Regions from separate parts of the Streptomyces sp. NPDC024017 genome, predicted to be linked through region 2. Evidence: riboswitches for the same ligand, from Rfam matches in the RefSeq annotation. Region 2 holds a riboswitch; the other holds the start of a gene.
What was found. Region 2 has a riboswitch for glycine ahead of gcvP (aminomethyl-transferring glycine dehydrogenase). Riboswitches for the same ligand answer to the same signal wherever they lie in the genome.
Positions count from the first base shown of each region.

Region 1: it holds a riboswitch for glycine, as region 2 does, so the genes downstream of both, gcvT (glycine cleavage system aminomethyltransferase GcvT) here and gcvP (aminomethyl-transferring glycine dehydrogenase) in region 2, are expected to answer to the same signal.

Region 1 covers NZ_JBEZYZ010000018.1:89,153-95,291, reverse strand. Annotated here, with positions in the region: gene AB0G20_RS36110 (glycoside hydrolase family 25 protein) at 1-290, opposite strand, end outside; gene AB0G20_RS36105 (L-serine ammonia-lyase) at 397-1,779, opposite strand; gene glyA (serine hydroxymethyltransferase) at 1,867-3,129, opposite strand; gene gcvH (glycine cleavage system protein GcvH) at 3,139-3,516, opposite strand; gene gcvT (glycine cleavage system aminomethyltransferase GcvT) at 3,620-4,741, opposite strand; glycine riboswitch at 4,899-4,998, opposite strand; gene AB0G20_RS36085 (AAA family ATPase) at 5,221-5,892, shown strand.
Region 2 covers NZ_JBEZYZ010000013.1:299,947-306,085, reverse strand. Annotated here, with positions in the region: gene AB0G20_RS32175 (DNA polymerase IV) at 31-1,485, shown strand; gene AB0G20_RS32170 (PRC-barrel domain-containing protein) at 1,404-1,778, opposite strand; glycine riboswitch at 1,891-1,986, shown strand; gene gcvP (aminomethyl-transferring glycine dehydrogenase) at 2,162-5,047, shown strand; gene AB0G20_RS32160 (TOBE domain-containing protein) at 5,096-5,515, opposite strand; gene AB0G20_RS32155 (helix-turn-helix transcriptional regulator) at 5,592-5,987, opposite strand; gene AB0G20_RS32150 (DUF1707 domain-containing protein) at 6,114-6,139, shown strand, end outside.

The DNA of each region.
Region 1 (6,139 bases), on a different contig from region 2:
TTGCTCGCGTGCGTCCCGCTGCTGGTCGTCTCCCAGTCGACGGCGAGGATGTCGCCCGCCCGGTCGGGGGCCTTGCTGACGAAGTACTCGGCCTGGGCGGTGAGGTTGCCGGGCCACAGGAAGTGGTAGAAGCCGACGACCAGCCCGGCGTCCCGGGCCCGCTTCGTCTGGGCGGCGAGTTTGGGATTGACGTAGGAGCGCCCCTCCGTCGCCTTGACGAAGACGAAGGAGAGGCCGTCGGTGCCGTAGGAGGAGGACTGGTACGCGCTTACATCGATGCCGCGCAGCATGGGGGGCTCCCTGACGTGCCGGTGGGGGAGGGGGAGTTGGTTTCCACCACCATGGCACGGCCTGCTCTGGGCTGACGTGGAATCGTCAACTTCGGTGAGCGGAGGGTCAGCACTCGATGATGTTGACCGCCAGCCCGCCCCGGGCCGTCTCCTTGTACTTCACCGACATGTCGGCGCCGGTGTCCTTCATCGTCTTGATGACCTTGTCCAGGGACACCTTGTGGGAGCCGTCGCCGCGCATCGCCATGCGGGCGGCCGTGACGGCCTTGACCGCGGCCATGCCGTTGCGTTCGATGCAGGGGATCTGGACCAGGCCGCCTACGGGATCGCAGGTGAGGCCGAGGTTGTGCTCCATGCCGATCTCGGCGGCGTTCTCGACCTGTTCGGGCGAGCCGCCGAGGACCTCGGCCAGGGCGCCCGCGGCCATGGAGCAGGCGGAGCCGACCTCGCCCTGGCAGCCGACCTCGGCGCCGGAGATGGAGGCGTTCTCCTTGAAGAGCATGCCGATCGCGCCCGCGGCGAGCAGGAAGCGGACCACGCCCTCCTCCTTTTCCGCCTCGGAGGCGGAGCCCGCCGCGAAGTTGACGTAGTAGTGCAGGACCGCAGGGATGATGCCGGCCGCGCCGTTGGTGGGGGCGGTGACGACCCGGCCGCCGGCGGCGTTCTCCTCGTTGACCGCCATGGCGTAGAGGGTGATCCACTCCATGGCGAGGGCCAGCGGGTCGCCCTCGGAGCGCAGCTTGCGCGCGGTGTTCGCGGCCCGGCGGCGCACCTTCAGCCCGCCCGGCAGGATGCCCTCCTGGGACAGTCCGCGCGCCACGCAGTCCCGCATCACCTGCCAGATCTCCAGCAGGCCCGTGCGGATCTCCTCCTCGGTGCGCCAGGCCCGCTCGTTCTCCAGCATCAGCGCGGAGATGGACAGGCCCGTCTCCTCGGTCAGGCGCAGCAGCTCGTCGCCGGTGCGGAAGGGGTACTTCAGCACGGTGTCGTCGAGTTTGATGCGGTCCGCCCCGACGGCGTCCTCGTCGACGACGAAGCCGCCGCCGACCGAGTAGTAGGTCTTCGACAGCAGCTCCGCACCCGAGGCGTCGTACGCCCACAGGGTCATGCCGTTCGCGTGGTAAGGGAGGGCCTTGCGGCGATGCAGGACCATGTCGTCGTCGAAGGAGAACGCGATCTCGTGCTCGCCGAGGAGGTTCAGCCGGCCCTCGGTCTTGATCGCCTCCACCCGCTCGTCGGCACTCGACACGTCCACCGTGCGCGGCGAGTCGCCCTCCAGGCCGAGCAGCACCGCCTTGGGCGTGCCGTGGCCGTGCCCGGTCGCGCCGAGCGAGCCGTAGAGCTCCGCGCGGACCTGCGTGGTCGGGGCCAGCAGCTCCTCGTTGCGCAGCCGCCGGGCGAACATCCGGGCCGCCCGCATCGGGCCGACGGTGTGGGAGCTGGACGGGCCGATGCCGATCGAGAACAGGTCGAAGACCGAGATGGCCACGGGGAACTCCTGACTACGGGGTGGTGCAAGGGGCAGGGCGTCCCGCCGCACGCGGGGCGGGACGGGACGCCCTGAAAGGTTTCTTCGTTACTTGTTCAGACCCGGGTACAGCGGGTGCTTGTCGGCCAGGGCCTTCACCCGGGCCTTGAGGGCCTCCGCGTCGTAGGCCGGCTTCAGCGCCTCGGCGATGATGTCCGCGACCTCGGCGAAGTCCTCGGTCGTGAAGCCCCGGGTCGCCAGCGCCGGCGTGCCGATCCGCAGACCGGACGTCACCATCGGCGGACGCGGGTCGTTCGGGATCGCGTTCCGGTTGACCGTGATGCCCACCTCGTGGAGGCGGTCCTCGGCCTGCTGGCCGTCCAGCTCCGAGTGGCGCAGGTCGACCAGGACCAGGTGCACGTCCGTGCCGCCGGACAGGACGTCCACACCCACGGCCCGGACGTCGTCCTTCACCAGACGCTCGGCCAGGATGCGGGCACCCTCCAGCGTACGGCGCTGGCGCTCCTTGAAGTCCTCCGAGGCGGCGACCTTGAAGGCGACCGCCTTGGCCGCGATCACGTGCTCCAGCGGACCGCCCTGCTGACCGGGGAAGACAGCGGAGTTGATCTTCTTGGCCAGGTCGGCCGTGGAAAGGATCACACCGCCGCGCGGGCCGCCCAGGGTCTTGTGGGTGGTGGTGGTCACCACGTGCGCGTGCGGCACCGGGTTCGGGTGCAGCCCGGCCGCGACGAGCCCCGCGAAGTGGGCCATGTCGACCATCAGGTACGCGCCGACCTCGTCCGCGATCCGGCGGAACTCCGCGAAGTCCAGCTGCCGCGGGTACGCCGACCAGCCGGCGACGATCAGCTTCGGCCGGGACTCCTTCGCCAGCCGCTCCACCTCGGCCATGTCGACCCGGCCGTCCTCGCCCACGTGGTAGGCGACGACGTCGTAGAGCTTGCCGGAGAAGTTGATCTTCATGCCGTGGGTCAGGTGCCCGCCGTGCGCGAGGTTGAGACCCATGATGGTGTCGCCCGGCTTGAGCAGCGCGAACATCGCGGCCGCGTTGGCCTGGGCGCCCGAGTGCGGCTGGACGTTGGCGTGCTCGGCGCCGAACAGTTCCTTGATGCGGTCGATCGCGATCTGCTCGACCACGTCGACGTGCTCGCAGCCGCCGTAGTAGCGCCGGCCCGGGTAGCCCTCGGCGTACTTGTTGGTGAGGACCGAGCCCTGGGCCTCCATGACCGCGACCGGGGCGAAGTTCTCCGAGGCGATCATCTCCAGCGTGGACTGCTGGCGGTGCAGCTCGGCGTCGACCGCGGCGGCGACCGCCGGGTCGAGCTCGTGCAGGGGTGTGTTCAGGACGGACATACGACTCCCTCAGCCCGCGGAGAACGCGGTGTACTCGTCGGCGGAGAGCAGGTCGCCCGGCTCGTCCGAGACCCGCACCTTGAACAGCCAGCCGCCCTCGAAGGGGGCCGAGTTCACCAGCGACGGGTCGTTCACGACGTCCTCGTTGACCTCGGTGACCTCACCGGAGACGGGGGAGTACAGGTCGGACACCGACTTGGTCGACTCCAGCTCGCCGCAGGTCTCGCCGGCGGACACGGAGTCACCGACCTCGGGAAGCTGGACGAACACGACATCGCCGAGCGCGTTGGCCGCGTGCTCCGTGATGCCGACCGTCGAGACGCCGTCCGCGGCGGCCGACAGCCACTCGTGCTCCTTGCTGTAGCGCAGCTCTTTGGGGTTGCTCATGGCCTGGATTCTCCTGTACGCGCGGGAGTGCTGTGGAAGGGGGGACTGCTGGTGAGCTGGGACGACGGGCACGGGGTCGCTGCCGCGACCCTCCGGCCAGTGTCTACTTCTGGCGCTTGTAGAACGGCAGCGCCACGACCTCGTACGGCTCGTGACTGCCCCGGATGTCCACGCCCACGCCGGCCGTGCCGGGCGCGGCGTGCGCCGTGTCGACGTACGCCATCGCGATCGGCTTGCCGAGGGTGGGGGAGGGGGCGCCGGAGGTGACCTCGCCGATCACCTCGCCGCCGGCGACGACCGCGTACCCGGCGCGCGGCACCCGGCGGCCCTCGGCGACGAGCCCGACCAGCACGCGCGGCGGGTTCTGCTCGGCCCGGGCGGCGGCCTCGCGCAGGGCCTCGCGCCCCACGAAGTCGCCCTCCTTCTCGAACTTCACCACCCGGCCGAGCCCGGCGTCGAAGGGGGTGAGGGAGGTCGACAGCTCGTGCCCGTACAGCGGCATGCCCGCCTCCAGGCGCAGCGTGTCGCGGCAGGACAGCCCGCACGGGACCAGCCCGACGCCCTCGCCGGCCTTGGTCAGGGCCTGCCACAGCTCGACGGCGTGCTCGGGCTTCACGAACAGCTCGAAGCCGTCCTCGCCGGTGTAGCCGGTCCGGGCGATCAGGGCCGGGACGCCCGCCACCGTGCCGGGCAGCCCGGCGTAGTACTTCAGGCCGTCGAGGTCGGCGTCGGTCAGGGACTTCAGGATCCCGGGGGACTCGGGTCCCTGGACGGCGATCAGCGCGTAGGCGTCCCGGTCGTCGCGCACCTCGGCGTCGAAGCCGGCGGCGCGCTCGGTCAGCGCGTCCAGGACCACCTGGGCGTTGGAGGCGTTGGCGACGACCATGTACTCGGTCTCGCCCAGCCGGTAGACGATCAGGTCGTCCAGGATGCCGCCGTCGGCACGGCAGATCATGGTGTAGCGGGCCCGGCCCGGCTTCACGCCGCCGATGTTGCCCACCAGGGCGAAGTCGAGCAGGGCCGCGGCCTGCGGGCCGGTGACGGTGATCTCGCCCATGTGGGAGAGGTCGAAGAGGCCGGCCTTCGTGCGCACGGCAGCGTGCTCGTCGCGCTCGGAGCCGTAGCGCAGGGGCATGTCCCAGCCGGCGAAGTCGGTCATCGTCGCGCCGAGCGAACGATGCAGGGCATCGAGCGCGGTGTGACGGAGTTCTCCTGTACTGCTCACGGTCGGTCGTCTCCCAGGGCATGACGGGCGAGGTCGTTCCTCCCCATCTGTCATCGGAACCTGAGAGGTTCGCCATGACCGCACGGGTCGATGGCTTGCACCTTGGGTGGAGCCGCATCCCCGTCGAGGACAGGGGCGACCCGCTTTTCAGATGTGCCTCGCCCGCGCGGTAACGGGGCCTGAGAGATTCAAGGGAGGGACTTGCTCCTTCGGCGCCCCAGCGTCAGCGGTGCTGGGAACTCTCCCGCGCGGATTCAAACGGCCGGTATGCAGTTGGCGCGCACATCATTGCACGCATCCTTCCGGCGTGGCAGGGGGACCTTTCACAGGGAGTGCACGAGTCCCGCGCGCCGGACACAGCGACCTGTAGCAGCCCTGTTGCAGGACCAGCACGTAAATGAGAGGCCTGCGGCATTACCTTTTCTTTACACTCGGCGGGGATGGGACTCCGTACCTGGCCCCAGGGGAGGACGATCACGGTGAACAGGACCACCGCGTACGCGACGACGGGCATCGCGCTGCCCGAGCAGCCGGCCGCAAGGGCCCGGGCGGTCCGTGCCCCGGTGCCGGCGCCGGCACCGGTCGTCCGCGATCTGCGCGACCGCGCCGGCCACAGCCCGCACGCCCTGCTGTTCGGCCCCCGCGACCTCGTCGTGGTCACAGGCCTGCCCGGCAGCGGCAAGTCCACGCTGATGCGGCGCACCGTGCCGGGCCGGCGCATCGACTCCCAGGACACCCGCGACCGCTGGGCCGGGCGCATGCCGCGCGCCCTGCCGTACGCGCTCTACCGCCCCCTCGTCCGCCTCGCCCACTACGCCGGGCTGCGCCGCGCCCTGCGCACGGGAGAGGCCGTCGTCGTGCACGACTGCGGCACCCAGGCCTGGGTCCGCCGCTGGCTCGCCCGCGAGGCCCGTCGCCGGGGCGGCACGCTCCACCTGCTCCTCCTCGACGTCACTCCCGAGCAGGCCCTGGCCGGCCAGCGCGACCGCGGCCGCGGCGTCTCGCGCTACGCGTTCCTGCGCCACCGCGCGGCCAGTACCCGCCTCCTGCGCGCGGTGGAACGCGGCGACCTCCCCAGCGGCTGCGGCTCGGCCGTCCTCGCGGACCGGGACGCGGCGAACACCCTCCACAGAATCGGCTTCACGGGCTGACGGGCCGGGCCGGGCCCGGCCGTCCGCGGTCGTGCACCGGGGCTCGTGCGCTGACCCGGGCCCGGGCTCGGGTCAGCGAGCACCCGGCCCGGCGCGGCGTATCCGCACGTTCGGCAGTCCGCGGCTCGGTCTCCAGGGCCGGACGCCCGCATCCGCCGCCCTCACCCCACCGCGCCGCCCTCACCACACCGCCGTCCACTGCCCGGCCTCCCCGCGTCCGTCAGCCGTTAGCCTTTTGAGCCACAGC
Region 2 (6,139 bases):
TTGTCAGTGGCGTAGGGCAGCATCGGAGTTGTGAGAACCGCGCCCACGATCCTGCATCTCGACATGGATGCCTTCTACGCCTCGGTGGAGCAGGCGTCGAAGCCGAGTCTGCGCGGGAAGGCCGTGGTCGTGGGTGGGCTCGGGCCGCGAGGTGTGGTGGCGACCGCATCGTACGAGGCGCGGGTCTTCGGGGTGCATTCGGCGATGCCCATGGGGCAGGCCCGCCGGCTCGCGCCCAACGCCGCGTATCTCGTACCGCGCTTCAACTTCTACCGCTCGATCAGCGAGCGGGTGATGGAGCTGCTGCGTGCGCTGTCGCCGCTGGTGGAGCCGCTGAGCCTGGACGAGGCGTTCGTGGATCTGGAGGCCGGGGGAGTGGCCTGGGACGAGCGGTCGGCGCGGCTGGCCGGGGCGAAGCTGCGCGAGGACATCCGGGCCGTCACGGGGCTCACGGGGTCGGTGGGGCTCGCCGCCTCCAAAATGCTCGCGAAGATCGCCTCGGAGGAGGCCAAGCCCGACGGGCTGGTGGTGATCGAGCCGGGGACCGAGCGGGCGATGCTCGGGCCGATGTCGGTGCGGATTCTGCCGGGGGTGGGGCCGACGACGGGTGACCATCTGAGGCGGGCCGGTATCACCACGGTCGAGGAGATCGTCGAGGCGGGCGAGGACGAACTGGTCCGGCTGCTGGGGAAGGCGCACGGGCACGGTCTCTACGCCATGGCTCTCGCACGGGACGACCGGCCCGTGGTGGCGGAGCGCGAGGCGAAGTCGGTGTCGGTGGAGGACACCTACGACGTGGACATCCACGACCGGACCCGGGTCGGGCTGGAGGTGCAGCGGCTCGCCGAGCGGTGCGTGCGCCGGCTGCGGGGGGCGGGGCTGTCCGGGCGGACCATCGTGCTGAAGGTGCGGCGGTACGACTTCTCGACGCTCACCCGCTCGGAGACGCTGCGCGGCCCCACGGACGATCCGGCGGTGATCCGTGAGGCGGCGGCCAGGCTGCTGGACTCGGTCGACACGACCGGCGGGGTGCGGCTCCTCGGGGTGGGGGTTAGCGGGCTGGCCGACTACACGCAGGAGGATCTGTTCGCGCAGGCGGGGGAGCGGACGGTCGCGGAGGGACCGGTCGAGGAGCATGCGGTGGCGCAGGCCGAGGAGCAGCCGTCGCTGGCCGAGCGGCGGTGGCCCGCCGGGCACGACGTGCGGCACGTCGAGTTCGGGCACGGTTGGGTGCAGGGCAGCGGCCTGGGGCGGGTCACCGTTCGGTTCGAGACGCCCGCGTCGGAGGAGCCCGGGCGCGTGCGGACCTTCCGGGTCGACGACCCGGATCTGGAGGCGGCGGATCCGTTGCCCTTGGTGTTATTCGGGCCCGAGGAGGGAGTCGGAGCGTCCGGGGCGGGGTCTCAGGCCGTCTCGTCGGTGCCCGCCAGCTTGCCGAAGTCGTGGTCCGGGAGCGGGGGCGGAGCGGCCAGGTCGAGACCGTAGTGGTGGTAGAGCTGCAGTTCCTGCTCGGGGGAGAGGTGGCGGCCCACGCCGAAGTCGGGGGCGTCCTTGATCAGGGCGCGGTCGAAGGGGACGTGGAGGGCACCCTCGATCAGTTCGCTGGGCTCCAGGGGGACGAATGCGTCCCTGCTGAACAGGCCGGTCCGTATGGCCGCCCACTCCGGCACGCCGGTGGCGTCGTCGAGGTAGACCTCGTCGATCGTGCCGATCCTGGTCCCGGTGCGGTCGAACGCCTTGCGGCCGATCAGGTTGCGAGGATCGATATCGGTTCGCACGGGCCCTCCACGTGGTCGCAACTATCCGTAAAGACTACAAAACGGTACAAGTGGGGATGCGGCCACTCGAAGGTTCGTGCGTTGACCTCGCTGGTACGCTGGCAGCGGCTGTTGACCCCGTGCGGGAGAGTCCTCCAGACACCATCGGAGGCGCCGAAGGAGCAAATCCTCCCCGGAATCTCTCAGGCTCACGTACCGCACGGACGAGGTCACTCTGGAAAGCAGGGCGGGTGTCGACGGCTTCCGCTCTCACCGACGGTGAAAGCCGGACGCCTTCGGGCGATCCGGTGAAGCTCTCAGGTTGAGATGACAGAGGGGGAGGCCGTCCGGGTACCCGTGCAGTGGTGCCCCTCGAAGGTCGTGTCGACCAGGAGGCCTCCGTAATGACCGCCCACCGCATTCCGCTCTCCGAGCTCGAAGAGGCAGTCCCCTTCGAGCAGCGCCACATCGGCCCCGACCACGAGGCCTGCGCCAAGATGCTCGCCCAGGTCGGCTACGGCTCGCTGGACGAGCTCACGGCCGCCGCGGTCCCGGCCGTGATCAAGAGCGCCGAGGCGCTGGACCTCCCCGGTGCCCGCAGCGAGGCCGAGGTGATCGCCGAGCTGCGCTCGCTCGCCGACCGCAACCAGGTCCTCGGCTCCATGATCGGCCTCGGTTACTACGGCACGTTCACGCCGCCGGTCATCATGCGCAACGTCATGGAGAACCCGTCCTGGTACACGGCGTACACGCCGTACCAGCCGGAGATCTCGCAGGGCCGGCTCGAGGCGCTGCTCAACTTCCAGACGATGGTCGCCGACCTGACCGGACTGCCGACCTCCGGCGCCTCCCTGCTCGACGAGGGCACCGCGGCCGCCGAGGCCATGGCGCTGTCGCGGCGTCTGGGCAAGAACAAGAAGGGCCTGTTCCTGGTCGACGCGGACACGCTGCCGCAGACCATCGCAGTGATCCAGACCCGCGCCGAACCGACCGGCGTCGAGGTCGTCGTCGCCGACCTCGGCCAGGGCATCCCCGCCGAGATCGCCGAGCGCGAGATCAACGGCGTGCTGATCCAGTACCCGGGTGCCTCCGGCGCCGTGCGGGACATCAAGCCCGTCATCGACCAGGCGCACGAGCTCGGGGCGCTCGTCACCGTCGCCGCCGATCTGCTGGCGCTGACGCTGCTGAAGTCGCCCGGTGAGCTCGGGGCGGACATCGCCGTCGGGACGACGCAGCGCTTCGGCGTGCCCATGGGCTTCGGCGGACCGCACGCCGGCTACATGGCGGTCCAGGACAAGATGGCGCGCAGCCTGCCCGGGCGGCTCGTCGGCGTGTCCGTGGACGCCGACGGGAACAAGGCCTACCGGCTGGCGCTGCAGACGCGTGAGCAGCACATCCGCCGTGAGAAGGCCACCAGCAACATCTGCACCGCGCAGGTGCTGCTCGCCGTCATGGCCGGCATGTACGCCGTCTACCACGGCCCGGAGGGCCTGAAGGGCATCGCGCGGCGTACCCACCGGTACGCCACGGTCCTGGCCGCCGGGCTCGCGAGCGGTGGTGTCGAGGTCGTGCACGGGGCGTACTTCGACACCCTGACCGTGCGGGTCGAGGGCCGGGCCGCCGAGGTCGTGGCCGCCGCGCGGGACAACGGGGTCAACCTGCGTCTCGTCGACACCGACCACGTCTCGATCGCCTGCGACGAGACCACGACGCGCGCCCAGCTGCGTGCCGTATGGGCCGCCTTCGGTGTCGACGGCGTCGTCGAGGCGCTGGACGCGGCCACCGAGGACGGGCTTCCGGCCGCTCTGCTGCGTACCGACGACTACCTGACGCACCCCGTCTTCCACCAGCACCGCTCCGAGACCGCCATGCTGCGCTACCTGCGCAAGCTGGCCGACCGGGACTACGCGCTCGACCGCGGCATGATCCCGCTGGGCTCCTGCACCATGAAGCTCAACGCGACCACCGAGATGGAGCCGGTCACCTGGCCCGAGTTCGGGCAGCTGCACCCCTTCGCGCCCGCCGAGCAGGCCGGGGGCTACCTCACCCTCATCCACGAGCTGGAGGACCGTCTCGCCGAGGTCACCGGCTACGACAAGGTGTCCCTCCAGCCGAACGCCGGGTCGCAGGGCGAGCTGGCCGGCCTGCTCGCCGTCCGCGGGTACCACCGGGCCAACGGGGACGAGCAGCGCACCGTGTGCCTGATCCCGTCGTCCGCGCACGGCACCAACGCCGCCAGCGCGGTCATGGCGGGCATGAAGGTCGTCGTCGTGAGGACCGCCGAGGACGGCGAGATCGACGTCGAGGACCTGCGGGCGAAGATCGAGCAGTACCGCGACGAACTGTCCGTGCTGATGATCACGTACCCGTCCACGCACGGGGTGTTCGAGGAGCACGTCGCCGACATCTGCGCGCAGGTGCACGAGGCGGGCGGGCAGGTCTACGTCGACGGGGCCAACCTCAACGCGCTCGTCGGGCTCGCCAAGCCGGGGCACTTCGGCGGCGACGTCTCGCACCTGAACCTGCACAAGACCTTCTGCATCCCGCACGGCGGCGGCGGTCCCGGCGTCGGGCCGGTCGCGGTGCGCGAGCACCTCGCGCCGTACCTGCCGAACCACCCGCTGCAGCCCGAGGCCGGCCCGGAGACGGGTGTCGGGCCCATCTCCGCGGCGCCGTGGGGCTCTGCCGGCATCCTGCCCATCTCGTGGGCGTACGTGCGGCTCATGGGCGGCGAGGGGCTGAAGCGGGCCACGCAGGTGGCCGTGCTCAGCGCCAACTACATCGCCAAGCGGCTGGAGCCGCACTACCCGGTGCTCTACACCGGTCCCGGCGGGCTCGTCGCCCACGAGTGCATCATCGACCTGCGGCCCCTGACGAAGGCGACCGGCGTGAGCGTCGACGACGTCGCCAAGCGGCTGATCGACTACGGCTTCCACGCGCCGACCATGTCGTTCCCGGTGGCCGGGACGCTGATGATCGAGCCGACCGAGTCGGAGGACCTGGCCGAGCTGGACCGGTTCTGCGAGGCGATGATCGCCATCCGCGCGGAGATCGAGAAGGTCGGCTCCGGCGAGTGGCCCGCGGACGACAACCCGCTGCGCGGCGCCCCGCACACCGCCGGCGCGCTCGCCGGCCAGTGGGAGCACGCCTACAGCCGTGCGGAGGCCGTCTTCCCGGCCGGGGTGTCGACCGCTGACAAGTACTGGCCGCCGGTGCGCCGCATCGACCAGGCCTTCGGCGACCGGAACCTGGTGTGCTCCTGCCCGCCGCTGGACGCGTACGAGGACTGATCGGCCGACCGGTCACAGAGGGGCTCCGCTCGTGCGGGGCCCCTCTCGTCATGCGGTGGCGAGTGACACCTCGGTCGCCTTGATCAGGGCGACGACGGGAATCCCGGGCGACAGGGCCAGGTCCTGCGCCGCGTCGCTGGTGATCGCGGCGGTCAGTTCGCCGCCCTCGACCGTGACGCGGACCGACGCCATCGCCTCACCGGCCGCGATGTCCGTGACCGTACCGGGGAGCTGGTTGCGGATCGACAGGCCCTCGACGGGCGCGGTGGCCAGGGAGACCTCCGTCGACTTCATCAGGGCGCGCACGGCGGTGCCCGGAGCGAGACGGAGGTCGTCCGCGGCCTCGCGGGTGATCGCCGCGGTGAGGTCCTGGCCGCCGGTGAGGCGGACCCTGACCGTCGCCATGGCCTCGCCCGGGGTGACGGCGGTGACGGTGCCGGGGAGCTGGTTGCGGATGCTCAGGCTCATGGGTGCACGGTAGCCCGGTGGGGGCGTCGGGCCGGGGATGTGTGCTTTTGGGTCGACGCCGCTGTCGCCCCCGGGCTCAGACGCGGTCGATATGGACGTTCGTCGACTTCACGCGGGCCGTCGCCTCCATGCCGACCTCCAGGCCCAGTTCCTCCACCGCCTCGCGGGTGAGCAGGGAGACGAGCCGGTGCGGGCCGGCCTGGATCTCCACCTGGGCGGCGACGTCGCCGAGTTTGATCGCTGTGACGATGCCGGGGAAGGCGTTGCGGGCCGAGGTGTACGGGGCGTCCTCCTCGGCGGCGCCGGACCGGGCGAGTTCGACCGAGAAGGCGGCCAGGTCCCGCCCGTCGATGAGCCGTCGCCCGGCCTCGTCGCGGTGGGTCGTGATGCGGCCCGCGTCCGCCCAGCGGCGGGCGGTGTCCGGGCTCACGCCGAGCAGCCGTGCTGCCTGGCCGATCGTGTAGGACTGCATGCCGGTCACGATAGGGGCGGGGGAAGGGAACGGCGGATGCGGGGTTGGCCGTTGGGTATAACGCGATATAGCGTTAGTCTTCGGCTGGTTGACCGGGTGCCGTGCCCGGGGGATCGGGGTCGAGTGATGGCGGCGGAGTTGGCGCGGACCGG